DNA from 2 places in the Chamaesiphon sp. VAR_48_metabat_135_sub genome. Region 1 is predicted to be linked to the other one. Evidence: riboswitches for the same ligand, from Rfam matches in the RefSeq annotation. Region 1 holds a riboswitch; the other holds the start of a gene.
The links. A riboswitch is a leader RNA that binds a small molecule or an ion and turns the genes downstream of it on or off. The one in region 1 is predicted to bind cobalamin.

Region 1 (8,173 bases):
GATGTGCTGTTTTGTCTTCAGTTATATCGATATTTATCAATATCTATGCGTATCGATATAAATACTAACGAAGAGAGTATTTACACTTTCCCATTAAAAGCGATCGTCACGATCGCCAGTAAAATAAATAATAATCCACCAATTATAGTAATGGTACGCTCGAAAATATGACTAGTACTGAGCGGCTGAAATAAAGCCACCATTTAGTCCTTGTTCTAATCACTCTCCCCGCTCCCCGCTCCCCGCTCCCCGCTTTTACGAAATAGTAATGTTATTTACGCCACCGAGTACTAGCAATCGCTCTACTGCCAATTACAGCAATTAACGCACAGATCGTATGACCGACAATACTACCTAACATTACCCCGATCGAGTCTTTGGATGCAGCCAGTGTAATTGTAGCAAACTGGTTACGATCGCCCCATTCGGCAACAAATGTTAGCACGCAACTTTCTATCAAAATCTTCCAAGTAGTATTCCGTTGCCGGAATTTGCGTTCGCCTTCAACAATTGCTTCCTCAACCCCTTCTAGTAATAAAAGTAAAAATGAAATCCGATTGGGATCGAGAAATATATATTAAAGCTTGTCGCTTTGCTGCTGAGGCTCATCGGGGACAGTTGTATCCAGGTACTGAATTACCGTATCTGATGCACTTGAATTTCGTGAGTATGGAGATTATTGCCGCGCTCAATGCCGAACCTGGATCTGATGGCGATCTGGCGATCCAGTGCGCTTTGCTCCATGACACAATCGAGGATACAGATACTAGCTACGAGCAGATTGAATCGATCTTTGGAATCAGAGTTGCCGATGGGGTTGCTGCTTTGAGCAAAAATCTAGAGCTAGAGAAATCACAACAATTAGTTGATAGTCTCGATCGCATCGGACAACAACCGATCGAGATTTCGATGGTAAAATTAGCAGATCGGATTAGCAATCTTCAGCCGCCACCACCTGATTGGACGAGAGCAAAAATTATCCAGTATCGTGACGAAGCGATCGAGATTCACAGTCGATTACATACTGCTAGTCACTTTCTCTCGGTAAGATTGGTAGAAAAAATCCAAAACTATAAAGCGCAACAAGACAGGGGGATTCTCTAGGGTCTAAGTAGCAAGCTATACTTTCCAAACATCCTCTTAAAACAGAAAGCGATCGAATTTAGTCGATCGCTTTCTGTTCGCTGATTTAAAGAGTTGTTATTTTAGATGATGGGAAAATTCTTCTTGATGAAAAAACTACACGCGCACCCGTTGGAGAGCTTGTAACTGAGAGAACAGAATCTCAACTTCTGCGTGAAGTTCGAGAAACTTCTCTTGTCTATCGACTGGATATAGAGCCTTGGTCAATTTAGCAACTTGCTGCTCGTGCTCGGAGGTAGCAGATTCAACAGGACGATCGACGAGGGTTAGTGGGCTGGAAGACATAGCTTTAGAATAGTTATTTATACTTACTCACACTAGGAGTAATTGTAGCCTGAATTCCACCGTTCTCAAAGAGATAAATTATGGAGGTTTCCGAACTATCTACCGCAAAATGTGGATTTAATGTCTGTGACGGGGCAATAGTGGGATTGTTCCGATGTCACGATGTCATGGTAAATTGGTCTAACTGGGGGTCGGGGAAGTCTGGTGAAAATCCAGGACTGTGCCGCAACTGTGATGAAGCAATTGCTTCGAGTCAGAATACCGCATCCTGAGGTTGAGTGTGCCCAATCGGTACTCTAAAAATCCACTATTCCTTGCGTCGCATGGGGAAGGAGTTAAATTCATTGTCTGTCGAAAGATCTATCTGTCCAGATATTTATCATCCTGCTGTCGCTCGGGATGGATTGTTGACTCGGTTGCGAATTCCTGGTGGAGTGCTCAATGAATTTCAGTGTTTGGCGATCGCGCAGTTATTAGAGTCAACTGGGTTAGAGTATCTTCAGGTAACAAATCGGGCAAATTTACAGTTACGAGGACTAGCGCAGGATCTCGCGCCAGATTTATTAACTAGATTAGCCGATTGTGGTTTGGCGGCGATCGATCCTGCTGTAGATGGTATCCGCAATATGATGCTAAGTCCGACGACGGGGTTTGACGCGCAGGAATTAATTGACGTGCGTCCATTGGCTGAAGCTTGGTATGAGTATTTAACTCACCATCCCGAATTAGGCGTGTTATCGACTAAATTTAGTGTCGGGGTTGATGGTGGTGGAACTGTTGGAATTATCGATCGACCTAATGATATTACGCTGTTAGCTGTTAGTGATAACGGATTTAGTCTACATTTAGGCATCGGCGAACGCGGCGACGCACCTGTACCTGTGGGGGTAAGATTAACCCTAGCTGAATGTTTGCCGATGTTGGTGGCGATCGCTCAGAGTTATCGACAGGGAATTGAATTATTAGGTGGAGATGCTCGGCGAAAACCACGTCTGAGAGATGTAGTTCGTCACTGGGGTTTGACAGGGTTTAGCGAGATTGTCCAACGAGAATTAGCGGGTTCCAGGCGGTTTATTTTTAAAAACCTCGCTCCAGATCGAGAGTCGTACGGAGAAAATGGCGATCGTCATTTAGGTGTACATCAGCAAAGTCAAACGGGTTTTTATTACCTGGGGATAGTGTTACCGTTGGGACGATGGACGATCGACCAAATCGAGGGTTTGGGTAAAATTGCCGCTCGGTATGGCAGTGGGCATATTCGATTGACTCCTTGGCAAAATATTATTGTCCCCGACATTAATGAGCGGGATCTGGCGAGGGTGCAGGAATTAATTACCGATTTAGGTTTAGTACAGACAGCAAACCATCCCAGTAGTTTATTAAGAGCCTGTGCAGGTGCGACTGGTTGTCAATTTGCAGCTACAGATACTCAGGCTGATGCGATCGATCTAGCTAATTATTTAGCAGCTAAATTTAGTCTAGATCGACCTCTGAATATCCATTTCAGTGGTTGTGACAAATCTTGTGCCCAACACGATCGCGCCGATATCACCCTCTGGGGGCACCAACCAAACCCCGAACAATCTGGAAGCTATCGGCTGTCGATTGCTGGGCTTACAGCCGAAGCAGAACAGGAGTCGAGCGATATTTTGCCCCCAGAACGAGTCCCGATTGCGATCGGTCAGTTAATCGATACCTATCACGATCATCGGCTCAATCCCCAAGAATCTTTTCGAGCATTTACCAGTCGTCAATCTTTAGCCCAACTGCAACAAATACTTCATGCCGTCTAAAATTACCACCATTCCAGCACCCCTTAATTATGTTCGTGATGGGGCGGAAATTTATCGTCAATCTTTTGCTACGATTCGATCGGAGGCACAATTAGACAACTTACCTGCGGACTTCAATTCAGTAGCAGTGCGACTGATCCATGCTTGTGGGATGATTGATATAGTCAGCGATCTGGATTACTCGATCGATGCCGTTCGTGTCGGACGACGAGCTTTAGCCAACGGGGCACCAATTTTGTGCGATGCGCGAATGGTAGCAGATGGCGTGACGCGGAAACGCTTACCTGTAAATAATCAAGTAATTTGTACGCTCCCAGATCCGCAGGTAGCAGATTTAGCAGCCCAACTAGAGAATACTCGATCGGCTGCTGCCCTAGAATTATGGCGACCCTATTTAGCTGGCTCGGTAGTCGCCATCGGAAATGCACCGACGGCTCTATTTCGACTATTGGAAATGCTTGATGAAGGCGCACCTAAACCCGCCCTAATTCTAGGTTTTCCCGTCGGTTTTGTCGGCGCGTTAGAATCCAAGGCTGCTCTAGCCGCAGATAGTCGAGGGGTGCCTTTTCTGACAATTCACGGCAGACGCGGCGGTAGTGCGATGGCTGCGGCTGCGGTTAATGCACTAGCGATGGAGCAGGAATAATTGGTGGATAGTGGATGGTGAATGGTGAATAGTGAATAGTTGCGATCTAAATTGCCGAACCCCGAATCCTATACGCCGCAGACTACTAACCTAATTATTAACTGGTAAATATCTAGGAACAACTTAGCATAATGGTTGCAATTCAGACAGGGAGATTATACGGGATTGGGGTTGGCCCTGGCGACCCCGAATTGTTGACGCTCAAGGCGTTTCGCCTATTGCAATCGGCTCCTGTCGTTGCTTATCAAGCAGCCAACGACCATGAAAGTATCGCTCGATCGATTGTCGCACCTTATCTGACTGGCAACCAAATCGAAGTCTGTTTTCACTTCCCCCGCGCCCTCGATCCTGACGCAGCTCAAGAATTATATGCCGATGCAATTAGACCGATCGCGGCACATTTAGCGGCGGGGCGAGATGTCGTAGTATTATGCTGTGGCGATCCGTTATTTTACGGTTCGTTTATGTATTTATTTACCCGTTTAGCCGATCGATTTATCACCGAAATCGTGCCAGGAGTAGCGTCCCCAATGGGTGCGGCGGCGGCGATCGGGGCACCGATATGTTATCGTAACGATATTTTCAGCATCCTCTCGGCAACTTTATCTGTAGAAGTGTTAACAGCACAATTAATCAACGCTGACGCGGTAGCAATTATCAAGCTCCGTCGTCATTTTGAAAAAGTTCGTCAGATCTTAACCGATCTAGATTTATTAGATCGCGCTAAATATATCGAACGGGCAACTAGTATAGATCAACGGATTATCTCGATCGAGGATGTCGATCCGCGCAATGTTCCTTATTTCTCGATGATTATTGTTCCCAGTCAAACCCAATTTTAATCATCTCTCCTGAGTCTGCTAAATCCCCATCCTAAAAACCCAATTATTAATTATCAATTCTATTCGATCGATAATTGTCAAGCAATGATTTTATTTTACCTCGATCGATCGACCGCCGCTAAATTAAGCGATATTTGTGCTGAAGATTTGGAGCCGATAATTCCGAGCTTTCAATAATTTTAATATGTGGTTTAAATGTTCGAGCGATTATCGATTAATCTAACTCCTAAATAATGCTCCAATAAAACCTGTAAATAACGACGAGAGATCGCCGTTAACTCACATCGCGCAATTGCTAGACGAGGATTTCGACGGGTGAGATCGCCAAAAATCCGACAATGACGATGAAATTCCAACCAGCTTTCAGCTAGATCGATCGTTAATTTAGCCCAATTTATGGCTCTTCCTGAAGCAGCGACACGCCGCACGGGTTGCAACTGCGAACGGCGATCGTAGATGCCATCTAAAACTTCCATTAAAGTATGAATTAGTCGCTGCTCGGCTGGTTCCTCGAAAATGCTGGCTAACGCTGCTGTAAAGTGATTTTCAGGGCAACTGCGCGCGTTTATCGGCTTATCAGATCTCTCAATCTGCCAATTATCGCTAATTGTCACTAATTTTTCGGTTTGTGCCAATGCTAGGAGCGAGCAACATCGATCGTGAGCGTACAAGGCAATATTGACAGAAGCAGGCGATAGATCTTGATTTAGCTGTATGTCTAGTGGCAAGTCATGAATATAATTTAGCCAAATCGCGATCGTTTCTGGTGCGAGCTGAAAGTAAATATAGCCAGAATCATTATACCAACAGTACAGATCCAGGCGATCGCGAGGATTAACTGCTACTGAATGGCTGAGTGGTTGGAGCCGTTGACAGATTTCCAACGGTGTTAATCCTAATTTTGTTGCCAGTCGATGTGCGATCGGGCTGACATACTGGTATTGTAGTGTTGGCACGCAACCGATCGATGCGGTAAAACGGTCGCTCTTTACGCCGTTTCGACCCAAATCCTCGTGCCAAAACAAATCTTGCGGGAACCCAGTATTTGCACTGTCACAATTAGTTGATAAGCTTACGTAAAGTTCCTGAGCGATCGACTGCAAATAATCGGCAATTGTTCCCTCAATTGCAGGTGCCAATGGTAGTACGATCTGGTCTGACAAAGGAAATGTCTTCACACCTAAACCTCGCGCTCAAAAGTCAAGTACATTCCAGACTAAAATAAAAATGATTCACTACATCAAAATACATGTAGAATCATTGAAAATCATCTGCCGTTCTGCTGGTTTGTTATGCATTCATCATCTACCCCACCAAAAAACAATACTCGTTCGTTCTCAACCTGGCACCGATTGCTAGATTGGGCGCAAGAACATTATCGCTATCGCACATTTTCTAAGGATGCTCAGATCCCGACTCGATCGGGATTACTCTATTTGGTTCAGCGTGGTACGATCCGCCTGACTGGAGGAGCCGAAGCAAGTCCACCAGCATATCCACATCAAAATATTACCCCGACAGAGTTTCAGCTTCAAAGTGGCGATGAAACTTTCCTGGGTTTTGTAGGCGCGGGGCAACCATTTGAAATTATAGATCGATCTCCATTTACGCTTCAAGCCTTTGCCCATACAGACAACACTTCAATTTTCTGGATGTATTGGCACGATCTAGAAAATTTTCCGAGTTTCCGACGCGAGATCTTAGATTCTTTTCGTTATCAACATCAACGGAAGTTACTATGGTTGAATACCCTCGGACAACGCCACACGATCGAACGATTGCTCGGTTATTTAACCCTGTTGATTGAAGAATTTGGCGAACCTTGTAAGGAAGGATATTTCTTGCCTTTTCCCTTGACTCACGCCCAAATTGCCAGTGCGATCGGGACAACTCGCGTTACAGTGACGAGACTAATGAAAGAATTGCGGGAAGAACGCAAAGCGATCCAAATCAAAGATGACAATCTCATCTGTCTGCGCACTCATACTCCCAACGAATAAGATCTAAGTTTTAGCGATCGTCCTGGCGATCGTTAGAATAAATCTTATAGACTTGGCGGTCTTCGCCAGCTTTCGATCGATCCCATTTGCCTTGCCTCGTCGATGGCAAATCGAGCTAAACTAGAAATTAATTATTCACAACTTTAATAGCGATCGACCTATGATTTTGCCTGGTTCTACTATTCGTGTCAAAAATAGCAACGATATCTATTATGGTTTCCAAGGATTCGTTCAACGAGTCACCGACGGGAAAGCGGCGATAATTTTTGAAGGCGGTAACTGGGATAAAATGGTAACTTTTCGCCTCAGCGAACTCGAACTAGTAGATCTCACACAGAAATAAGTTGAAAGCGATCTAGCTGTGTACTAGTAGTAGGCGGCGTAAGTTATGGGATTATTCCCGAATCTCAAATCCCGAATCCCAACACCCAACACGCTACAGACTACTAGCTTATGATGTTTGACTTACAAGGACTGAATATTTACCTGATCGGGATGATGGGTTCGGGTAAAAGTACTATTGCTCCCTTACTCGCCGAACGATTGGGGTATGGCTTTCTCGATACCGATCCTACCATCGAAAAATTAGTCGGTCAAAGTATCGTCGAAATTTTTCAAACCGTGGGCGAAACAGAATTCCGTCAAATCGAAACTCAGGTATTAGCGGAAGTTTCTGCATATATTCGGCTGGTAGTTGCGACAGGTGGCGGGATTCCCATTAGACAAGAGAATTGGAACCACTTACATCAGGGTTTGGTAATTTGGCTCGATCCCTCTGTGGATCTTCTCATCGAACGACTTCAGGGTGACACCACCCGTCCGATTCTAGATACCTCTAAAAATCTTCAGTCTAAATTAGACCAAATCTTGGTAGAGCGGCGCGACAGGTACGCTGAAGCCGATATTCATATTCCGATCGCTCAAAATATCACGACTGAAGAGATTGTAGAGCGGATCTTAACAGCAATTCCAACAGTCTTAAAAACACCGATCGCTTGTCCAGAGTAAATACTATTTGTCGATCGAGGAAGTTTCAAGATCGAGATTTTTAGGTGTTTTATAAATGAACAGCAATGTTAATGCTACTAGATCTAAAATTAGTGCGGCAATTGCAGTTGATGTCAGTTTCAGTAGCCAACCATCTGTTGCATCAAACACCCCTGATAATCCACTCAAATAGGCAGAAATAATGTCAGTGGAATCGATCGCCACACAAGCAAACAAGAGCATCTTCACCATGCTTTTATCTGCAAATACGATGAGAATAGACAGCACGATATCTCTGATTGCCCAAACACGAATAGTATAAGGTATTTGGGGATTAGAAGATAAAGAAAGTCCAACCTCTTCCATCAACCAATGTGGACTGGCATAACCAAAAGCACTAAGACTAAACCGAATAGCACACATCAGTCCGATCGGCAACGCAATATACCAGATTTGACCTTTCATCTTCACTTGTCC
Region 2 (8,173 bases), on a different contig from region 1:
ACTATCTCCGACACAATACAATCCAGGCACCGCTGTGCGATTGAAAGGCATATTTAATAATCCTGGTAACTTCCGGCGCGGAATCGGCCCGTAGCTGCCATCAGCGCGTCCGAGAAAGCGTCTGTGAGTGCGGGGAGTACCAACTTCCATAAAATCTAAACCCACGTTCAAACCAGGGAAAATTCGCTCCAATCGATCGAGCATTACTCCCGCTCGTGCCTCTTTTTTTGCTTGATATTCACTGGGCGTTAAACCTTGCCAATCGCTCATCCAACTGGGTGTAAAAGCATGGATGATATGATGTCCTTCAGGTGCCAAACTCGGATCTAGTAAAGTGGGAATCGAAACAAAAATCGTTCCTTCTGGCTCTTCCATCTGCGTCCAATCTTCGAGCAGTACGTGGTGACACTCAGTACCAACAGGCAATACACTTGCAGTTACACCTAAATGTAGACTCAAGAAGGCGGGCGACTTCTGATAGCGTTCCTGCCATTTCTGCTCCTGCTTGGGCATTTCTGCCGCTGGCAATAGTTGCTCGAAAGTATCCCAGCGGGTGGCATTGGATACGATCCGTTTGGCGCGAAAAGTCTTGCCATTTGCCAATTCTACCCCGACAGCCTTACCTTGCTCGGTGATAATTTTCGTCACCCGCGATTGATAGTGGATTTTACCGCCAGCTTTTTCCAATCCAGAGACTAACTTTTGAGCGATTTGTCCGACTCCACCTTTGGGATAATTTATCCCACCATAATGTCGATCGGAAAATACCATCCCCGCATTAATCATCGGAGTCATTTCCGCAGGGACTACCGACCAAATATAACACTCGATATCGATGAATTTAAGTACATCTGGATCTTGAATATACTTACGCGCAATATCTCCGACATTCAAAGGTAAATACTTGACTAAACCCAGACAAGCCGCCGGATGTTGAAAGAAGACACGAGTTAAATATCGCAATTCCTCTAGCGATAATAAATCCATCGCATTCAGACAATTAAATACCCGCCAACACTCATCATAAAACTGTCGAATTCCTTTTGCTTCATTTGGAAAATTCGCAATTAATTCTTGTAAAAACTGCTCGTAATCTTGATGAACCTTAATATCTAGAGCGTTAGGTAAATGATACTGCACCTGCACTCGATCGGGAATCGTCTCGATCCTTTCTCCCACTGCAGCTAAAGCACGAGTCAATAAATTCGTAGTCCCCTGCTTCCCAAACCCAAAAATCATCGAAGCACCGACATCAAATCGATATCCCTGTCGATCGAAATATCCCGCACTGCCACCTGGAATCAGATACCGCTCCAATACCAATACTTTTGCACCCTTAGCCGCCAACTGAGTAGCCGTCACCAATCCGCCGATTCCCGAACCGATAATAATCGCATCAAAATTAGTTCTATCGCCAAGCGACGCATCAGTTTCAGTAATAGCAGTCACAGTCATAAATGAATCAAAAAAATTTAAACAAAGTCACACATTATCCAATTCTATCGTCTTTCTATCCTGACAGTGATACCCCTCGATCGGGAAACTTCTACCATGCTGTCTAGTGAGCTTTTTCCGAATCCCGAACCCCGAATCCCGAATCCCAAACCCCGACCCAGCAACGCCAGAAATTTCCCACAACCAACCTCACAACCTGTATAATTAAATCTCGCATCTGGTTCGATCGGGGAACAGCCAATCGAAGTAATGGGGAAAGCCTGGTGAAAATCCAGCACTGTCCCGCAACTGTAATTGAATGCAAACTTAGCATCAATAAAGTCAGAACGCCCGCCAGAAGCTACATATCGGTCAATATAACCTACGAGGTATTAGGTGAACCCACAACATTGTCTATTTGTTTGTACCACTTGCGGTAGTAAGTGGGAAGATGGTCGGCGGATTGGTACGAGCGCGGGCGAGTTGCTGCTGCAAGAATTGCAAGAATTGCATCAAAGTTGGGATTTAGCAACGGAGTTTCCCCTACAATCTGTCGGTTGTATGAGTGCTTGTAGTCGATCGTGTGCGATTTCTTTTGCCGCAGCGGGGAAGCATACCTATTTATTTGGCGACGTATCTACCAACGATCCGAGTATTCCGTTGAGCAATATTTTGGACTGTGCTGAAAAATACTATCAGCATCCCACTGGCATCTTGCCCTGGGCAGAACGTCCCGCACCACTCAAACAAGGTATCCTCGCCAAAATTCCCCCACTCACTCTTCCTACCCCTACCCATGCGGCATTATAATCGCTCTCGCCGCACCAATTTCTTCGCCCAAAACTTCTTGTGGATTGGCTATCAGGCTTGGCAAGGCTACTTAAATTGCGATCGAGGACTCGTAGTTATTAGTAGCGAGATCGACCTCATGGACGATTCAGACCATCATTGGGGAGATATACAAGAGCCAAACCTCAATTTTCGCTATATTCCCCAGCAGCAATTATCCATTTACTTACAAGAATGGCTGGTCCCAGATCGATCGATCGATCCGATCTTAACTGCTGTAGCTAATTATCAACCGCAGACCGAACTAGTTTTTGCGATTCTCTTTCAAAGAGGCTACGCCAATGAGTCTGGTGTCAATTTAGATATCGGCTGGTGTCAAAGCTTGAAAATTTCTCCGCCAGATTGTCATCACCAAATTTGTCAGCGATGGAGTGAATTTCAACTAAGTTGATCAAAGTTACCCCAACTTCACAACCGGCCTAATTACTTTGTTTATCCCCAGATCTGACCATACTTACTTACCGATGGTTACACCCCAAAAAAAATCTTTGATTGTTGCTGTGTCAGTATTAACGTGAATTTTTCGACCCCAAGAATAGATATCAAAATTAACTCTACTCTGCTTATTTTTAGTTATTTTCGTTGATGGTTCGTTGGCGTAGCCGCTCGGTCCGAGAATCGAGATATTACCCGAAATTGCGACCCAATGATTTGGATAAATCCGATGAAAACGGGAAGCAAGGAAAGAATTGGTGCCGAGTAAGCCTTGAGAATTAATTAGCGCAAAAGCCACACCACCAGCTTTAATCGAGCTGTCGGCTTCCTGCAGTGCGCGAAATTCGCCAGCTAGTGGCGTGGGATGAGATTTCGCCTGGGAATATCCGAGCAATTCTCGCACCCAGCCACTAATTTCCCAAGGTTTGGTAATACCGCCAAGTTCGCGGACAACTTTTGGCGCTTTCGGATGAACGGGGAGGACTTTATTGGCACAATCGCGGAGGGTAGCCAGAAGCATCCAATCAACTTGGGGCATTCTCAGATTGCCATAACTACGACACAATCTGCCCGCCGCGACGATTTTTTTGGTATAGCCATCAAAACTACCCTGCTCGTATAGATTTTGGCAGATATCGATATAACGATCGGGTTGTTTGCGAATCAGTTCAAATACTACCGCAGCAGGGCCGCAAAAAGGTTGTTCACCCTGTTGAATTTGGTAAGGGTTATTGAGTCGATCTCGAATATCGCTAATAACTTGTTGTTTATCTAGATGATTCCAGACTCCAGTTTGCCGAGACCTCGCAAATTTGGTAAGCTGTTCTTCGAGGCTCGGATCGATCTTCGCGGTCATATTGATATCGCTACGCATATAATTTGTTCGAGACGCGATGTACCAGGAGTAAGTGCATTATTATTATGTTACCCATATTATGCAGCAATTCTCGATCGAGTGCCGGGTATTTTTAGAGTTTGAGTGATAATTTTATAGCCAATAGAATTGAAAATGTCGATAATTTTCTCTGGTCATAGAATTGCCTAGCGATCGATCGAGCATCCTAAGTAATTAAGTATCAAAATTCTGCTCTACTGTCTAAATCTCTAATCATAAATCCCTAAAACCTAATGCAGATTGCTACTTGGAATGTTAACTCGATTCGGACGCGACTAGATATCGTAACTAATTGGCTACAACAAAATCCTGTTGATGTACTTTGCGTTCAAGAAATCAAGGTTGTGGACGAGCAATTTCCGATCGCAGCGATCGCAGCTTGCGGTTATCATGCTTATATCTCTGGCCAGAAATCATACAATGGTGTTGCCATATTTAGCAAGCAGCCATTAACTAACGTCAGTCGCGGTTTTAGTGGTATCTTAGCCCCAGAAGCTGTCGGAGATTTGGACGAACAAAAGCGGGTAATTACAGGCAATCTCGATGGTGTCCAAATTGTCAATCTCTATGTGCCGAATGGAAATCTATTTGGTAGCGATAAATACGTCTATAAGCTGCGGTGGTTAGAGTTATTAGGTGAGTATTTAAAAACCACAATTGAGTCTGGTCGGCAGTCAATTTGCGTCTGTGGTGACTTTAATATTGCCCTCGAAGACATCGATATTCATAGCAAAACTAGTGCTAAAGATCGAGTTATGGCAACATCAACAGAACGAGAACTATTACGTAAATCGATACTCGATTTAGGGTTGCAAGATAGTTTTCGTAAATTCACTAATGAAGGTGGACATTTTAGCTGGTGGGATTATCGCCAACAGGGATTTGAGCGCAATCGTGGTTGGCGCATCGATCATCTTTATTTAACAACAGATTTACTCGATCGAGCTACTAGTTGTTCGATCGATATCGAACCCCGCAAATTAGTCCAGCCCAGCGATCATGCCCCCGTAATTGTCGAGTTTTAGTTTTTAGAAAATACCTTCATACTCACACCCCCTTTAGGACCTAATGTTACCCCCCGTCGAGCAGGTACAACAGGTAATTTTCCGGTAAGTTCGAGTTGAGAATGGGAAAATATTTCGACTAAAACTAACTTCATTTCTAATTGTGCTAACGCCATCCCAATACAGCGACGACTTCCACCACCGAAGGGGAGATATTCATAGGTAGAAAATTGACGCTCTAAAAAGCGTTCTGGTTTAAAGAGATGGGGTTCGGGGTATAGATCTTCACGATGATGGGTGAGATAAATACAGCCAACAACGACTGTTTGAGCGGGGAGTTCATATCCTTGCAACAATACTGGTGCCTGGGTAATGCGAGGAAATGTTAGCATTCCGACTGGATAAATCCGTAAAGTTTCCGAACACACTGCATTTAAGTAAGGTAGTCGGCTAATCGTAATTGGATCGCGTTCTGTGCCTAGTGTGGCAATTTCTGCGATTAATTTTTCCCTAACTTCGGGTAGATAATTAATCCAATAAATTGCCCAAGATAACGCCGTTGCGGTAGTTTCATGTCCAGCAAATAGCATCGTCATCAGTTCGTCATGCAACTCCAGATCGCTCATCCCATTTCCATCGGCATCTTTGGAAGCAATTAATAGGTTTAAAATATCCGAGCGATCTGGTCGATTGTCGTGACGACGATCGGCAATTACCTGATATATTAATCGATCGAGTGCCGCTCGATCGCGCAAAAATCGTCCCCACGGACTCCAAACTCCTAAATCTTTTTGTAATGCTGGAATTAGCAGGAAGCTAGCATTAAGTGGCGAGTCAATTAAAGATCCAACTTGAATTAACCCCTCGCGAATCAGATCGTAGTGTTCGCCTTGATATAATCCAAATACAGTTTGTAGAATTACTGATAGCGAAATTGACTGCATTTGCGCTCGGACATTAATAGTTTCGCCAACTTGCCATTGCTTAACTACATCTCGAGCGATCTCACAAATCAGATCTGTATAAACCCGAATTTTATCACCATGAAACTGGGGCATTAACAACTGTCTGCGTTGACGATGTTCGGTTCCATCTAATAAGATTACGCCACGCTCTCCCAAAAAAGGTTTTAAAATTTGGTTGGATGAGCCAGGTGACAAAAATTCTTTAGTATCGTTAGTTAATACCTGTTGAATTGTTTGTGGATTGCTAATAAATATGGCTTGATTTAATCCACCAGACATGTTAATTGAGAACAGATCGCCACACTGCCGATCGTAGTTATCTAAATACTTGAGTGGGTTAGCAATCCACTGCCAGAGCTGAATGGAACTAGGCGTGTTAATGGTTGGTGGCAAAGTCATTTTGTTGCAGCAGTAGTTGTTCGTGTCTAGTCGCCAATTTATAAGAACTCCTGTCTAAAGTTTTAGCTCATAAATTCATCACCATTGAAAATAATTTAACTCGCAATTACTCAACTTTTACCGATGGATAGTAACCTTTAATTTCCTGATTATAAAAGCCACCAATCGAATCAGTAGATTGAAGATCTTCCCAAATTTCTGGTTCTACTTCTAAATATTGGTAAACCGAGCCATTATTAAACTCAATTTGCAAGATTTCCCGATCGTAATCGTAGCCGACTTGAGCTGCCATCGTCGAACATGCGGACAACATCTCAATCGATTCACTAGGTGCAATCTCCGCTGGCGATGCGATAATTCGATCGAGCAGTTGCAATCCCTCGTAAGCAGCTAGTGGAGCTGGAATTTCAATATACTCAATCTTATCTTCGCGTTCGATTAGCAGTTTGAGTCCATCAAGATCGTGAGCGATCGCTTTTAAGCTGCTTAAATCGATTTTACTTAGTTTCATCCAATTTTATCCTCCCGCTAGCAGTGAGATTGTCAGTTTCGTTGGCGGAGCCTCTCCCGTGGAGAATCGAGCCTTGATAGTACTATTATATTAAAAAGAAATTTCGATCGCCAGTCAAGCTGTATTTTTACGTATTAAGGCTCTGAGCATGAACCGTCCGCTAGTCAAAATCTCCACCCCCAAACACGATCGATTTCAACGGTGCAGCCGCCGCAAATTTAGACATCTTTACTTCTTGCTCTGCACATGGAGCGTAGTTAGTCCTATTATAATTTAACTATCCAGATCGTATTTCAAACAGTCCAATGGTATTGATTTCTGCAACTCACCCCACCAGTCGCCAGTATTTGCCCGCACAGACTCCCGACGCATCGCCCAACCAGCACATGCTCCCGCTGACTGCTACAGTTAACGATCGAGACTGTTTGGAAATAGGTGGCTGTGATGTCACTGAATTAGTCAAGCAATTTGGTTCGCCGCTATACATCCTGGACGAGCAATCGGTGCGGATAGCTTGTCAGCAATATCGGCATGGGTGGCAGAAATATTACCCAGGCGAATCTCTGGTAATATATGCTTCTAAAGCGTGGAGTTGCCTGGCGGTATGCGCGATCGCCAATAGCGAAGGTTTAGGTATCGATGTGGTATCTGGTGGCGAAATTCTCACCGCGATTAACGCTGGAGTGAGCGCGGAAAATATCTACTTCCACGGTAATAATAAATCTGTCGCCGAACTCGAACTGGCAATCTCCAAAAACTGTAAGATTATTGCTGATAATTGGCTCGAACTCGAAAATATTGCCAGTATCGCCAGCATGACAGGTAAAAATGTCCCCGTAATGATTCGGCTCACACCAGGGATTGAGTGTCACACCCACGAATATATTCGCACTGGACATTTAGATAGTAAATTTGGCTTCGATCCCAACCAACTCGATGAAGTCTTCACCTGGTTGAGCAAACAGACAAATATCACCTGTATCGGCGTTCACGCCCATATCGGTTCCCAAATCTTCGAGCAGCAACCCCACCAAGATTTAGCTGGGGTAATGGTGGAATGGTATCAACTCGCCCTCAGTCACGGCTTACCCATCAGTGAAATTAATGTCGGTGGTGGTTTGGGAATTAAATACACCGAAGCGGACGATCCGCAAAGCATCGACGAGTGGGTCAAAAACGTCGCTACCGCCCTCAAAATCGCCTGTGACAAACATGGAGTTGCCTATCCTCGCGTTCTCTCCGAACCTGGACGTTCGCTAATTGGGAGTAGCTGTGTGACTGCCTATACCGTCGGTGGCAATAAAACCGTACCAGGAATTCGTACCTATATCAGTATCGATGGTGGCATGTCCGATAATCCGCGCCCGATCACTTATCAATCTCAATATCGAGCGATGATCGCCAATAAAATGTCCGCCCCGATGACTGAAACTGTCACGATCGCGGGCAAACATTGTGAATCTGGCGATATCCTGATTAAAGATGCCCAAATTGCCGCCGCTGTACCTGGAGATATTTTAGTCGTTCCGGCTACTGGGGCTTATAACTATAGTATGTCATCCAACTATAACCGGATTACTCGTCCCGCTGCGGTATTGGTGCATAATGGTGAAGCAAATACAATCATCCAACGAGAAAGTTATGACGATTTATTGCGATTCGATCGATTACCAGAACGACT

Region 2: it holds a riboswitch for cobalamin, as region 1 does, so the genes downstream of both, RMO55_RS16840 (DUF1636 domain-containing protein) here and cobG (precorrin-3B synthase) in region 1, are expected to answer to the same signal.

Annotation. Positions count from the first base shown of each region.
Region 1 is NZ_JANOJV010000059.1:3,947-12,119, reverse strand. Features, by position in the region: gene RMO55_RS04505 (hypothetical protein) at 81-203, opposite strand; gene RMO55_RS04500 (TMEM165/GDT1 family protein) at 272-445, opposite strand; gene RMO55_RS04495 (HD domain-containing protein) at 547-1,104, shown strand; gene RMO55_RS04490 (hypothetical protein) at 1,240-1,428, opposite strand; cobalamin riboswitch at 1,566-1,712, shown strand; gene cobG (precorrin-3B synthase) at 1,773-3,221, shown strand; gene RMO55_RS04480 (precorrin-8X methylmutase) at 3,211-3,867, shown strand; gene cobI (precorrin-2 C(20)-methyltransferase) at 3,999-4,709, shown strand; gene RMO55_RS04470 (hypothetical protein) at 4,901-5,887, opposite strand; gene RMO55_RS04465 (Crp/Fnr family transcriptional regulator) at 6,002-6,709, shown strand; gene RMO55_RS04460 (NAD(P)H dehydrogenase subunit NdhS) at 6,870-7,052, shown strand; gene RMO55_RS04455 (shikimate kinase) at 7,163-7,717, shown strand; gene RMO55_RS04450 (hypothetical protein) at 7,721-8,161, opposite strand.
Region 2 is NZ_JANOJV010000242.1:1,970-10,142, forward strand. Features, by position in the region: gene crtH (carotenoid isomerase) at 1-1,455, opposite strand, end outside; cobalamin riboswitch at 1,657-1,808, shown strand; gene RMO55_RS16840 (DUF1636 domain-containing protein) at 1,831-2,244, shown strand; gene RMO55_RS16845 (hypothetical protein) at 2,231-2,674, shown strand; gene RMO55_RS16850 (hypothetical protein) at 2,738-3,592, opposite strand; gene xth (exodeoxyribonuclease III) at 3,847-4,638, shown strand; gene RMO55_RS16860 (cytochrome P450) at 4,635-5,981, opposite strand; gene RMO55_RS16865 (KTSC domain-containing protein) at 6,088-6,492, opposite strand; gene lysA (diaminopimelate decarboxylase) at 6,798-8,173, shown strand, end outside.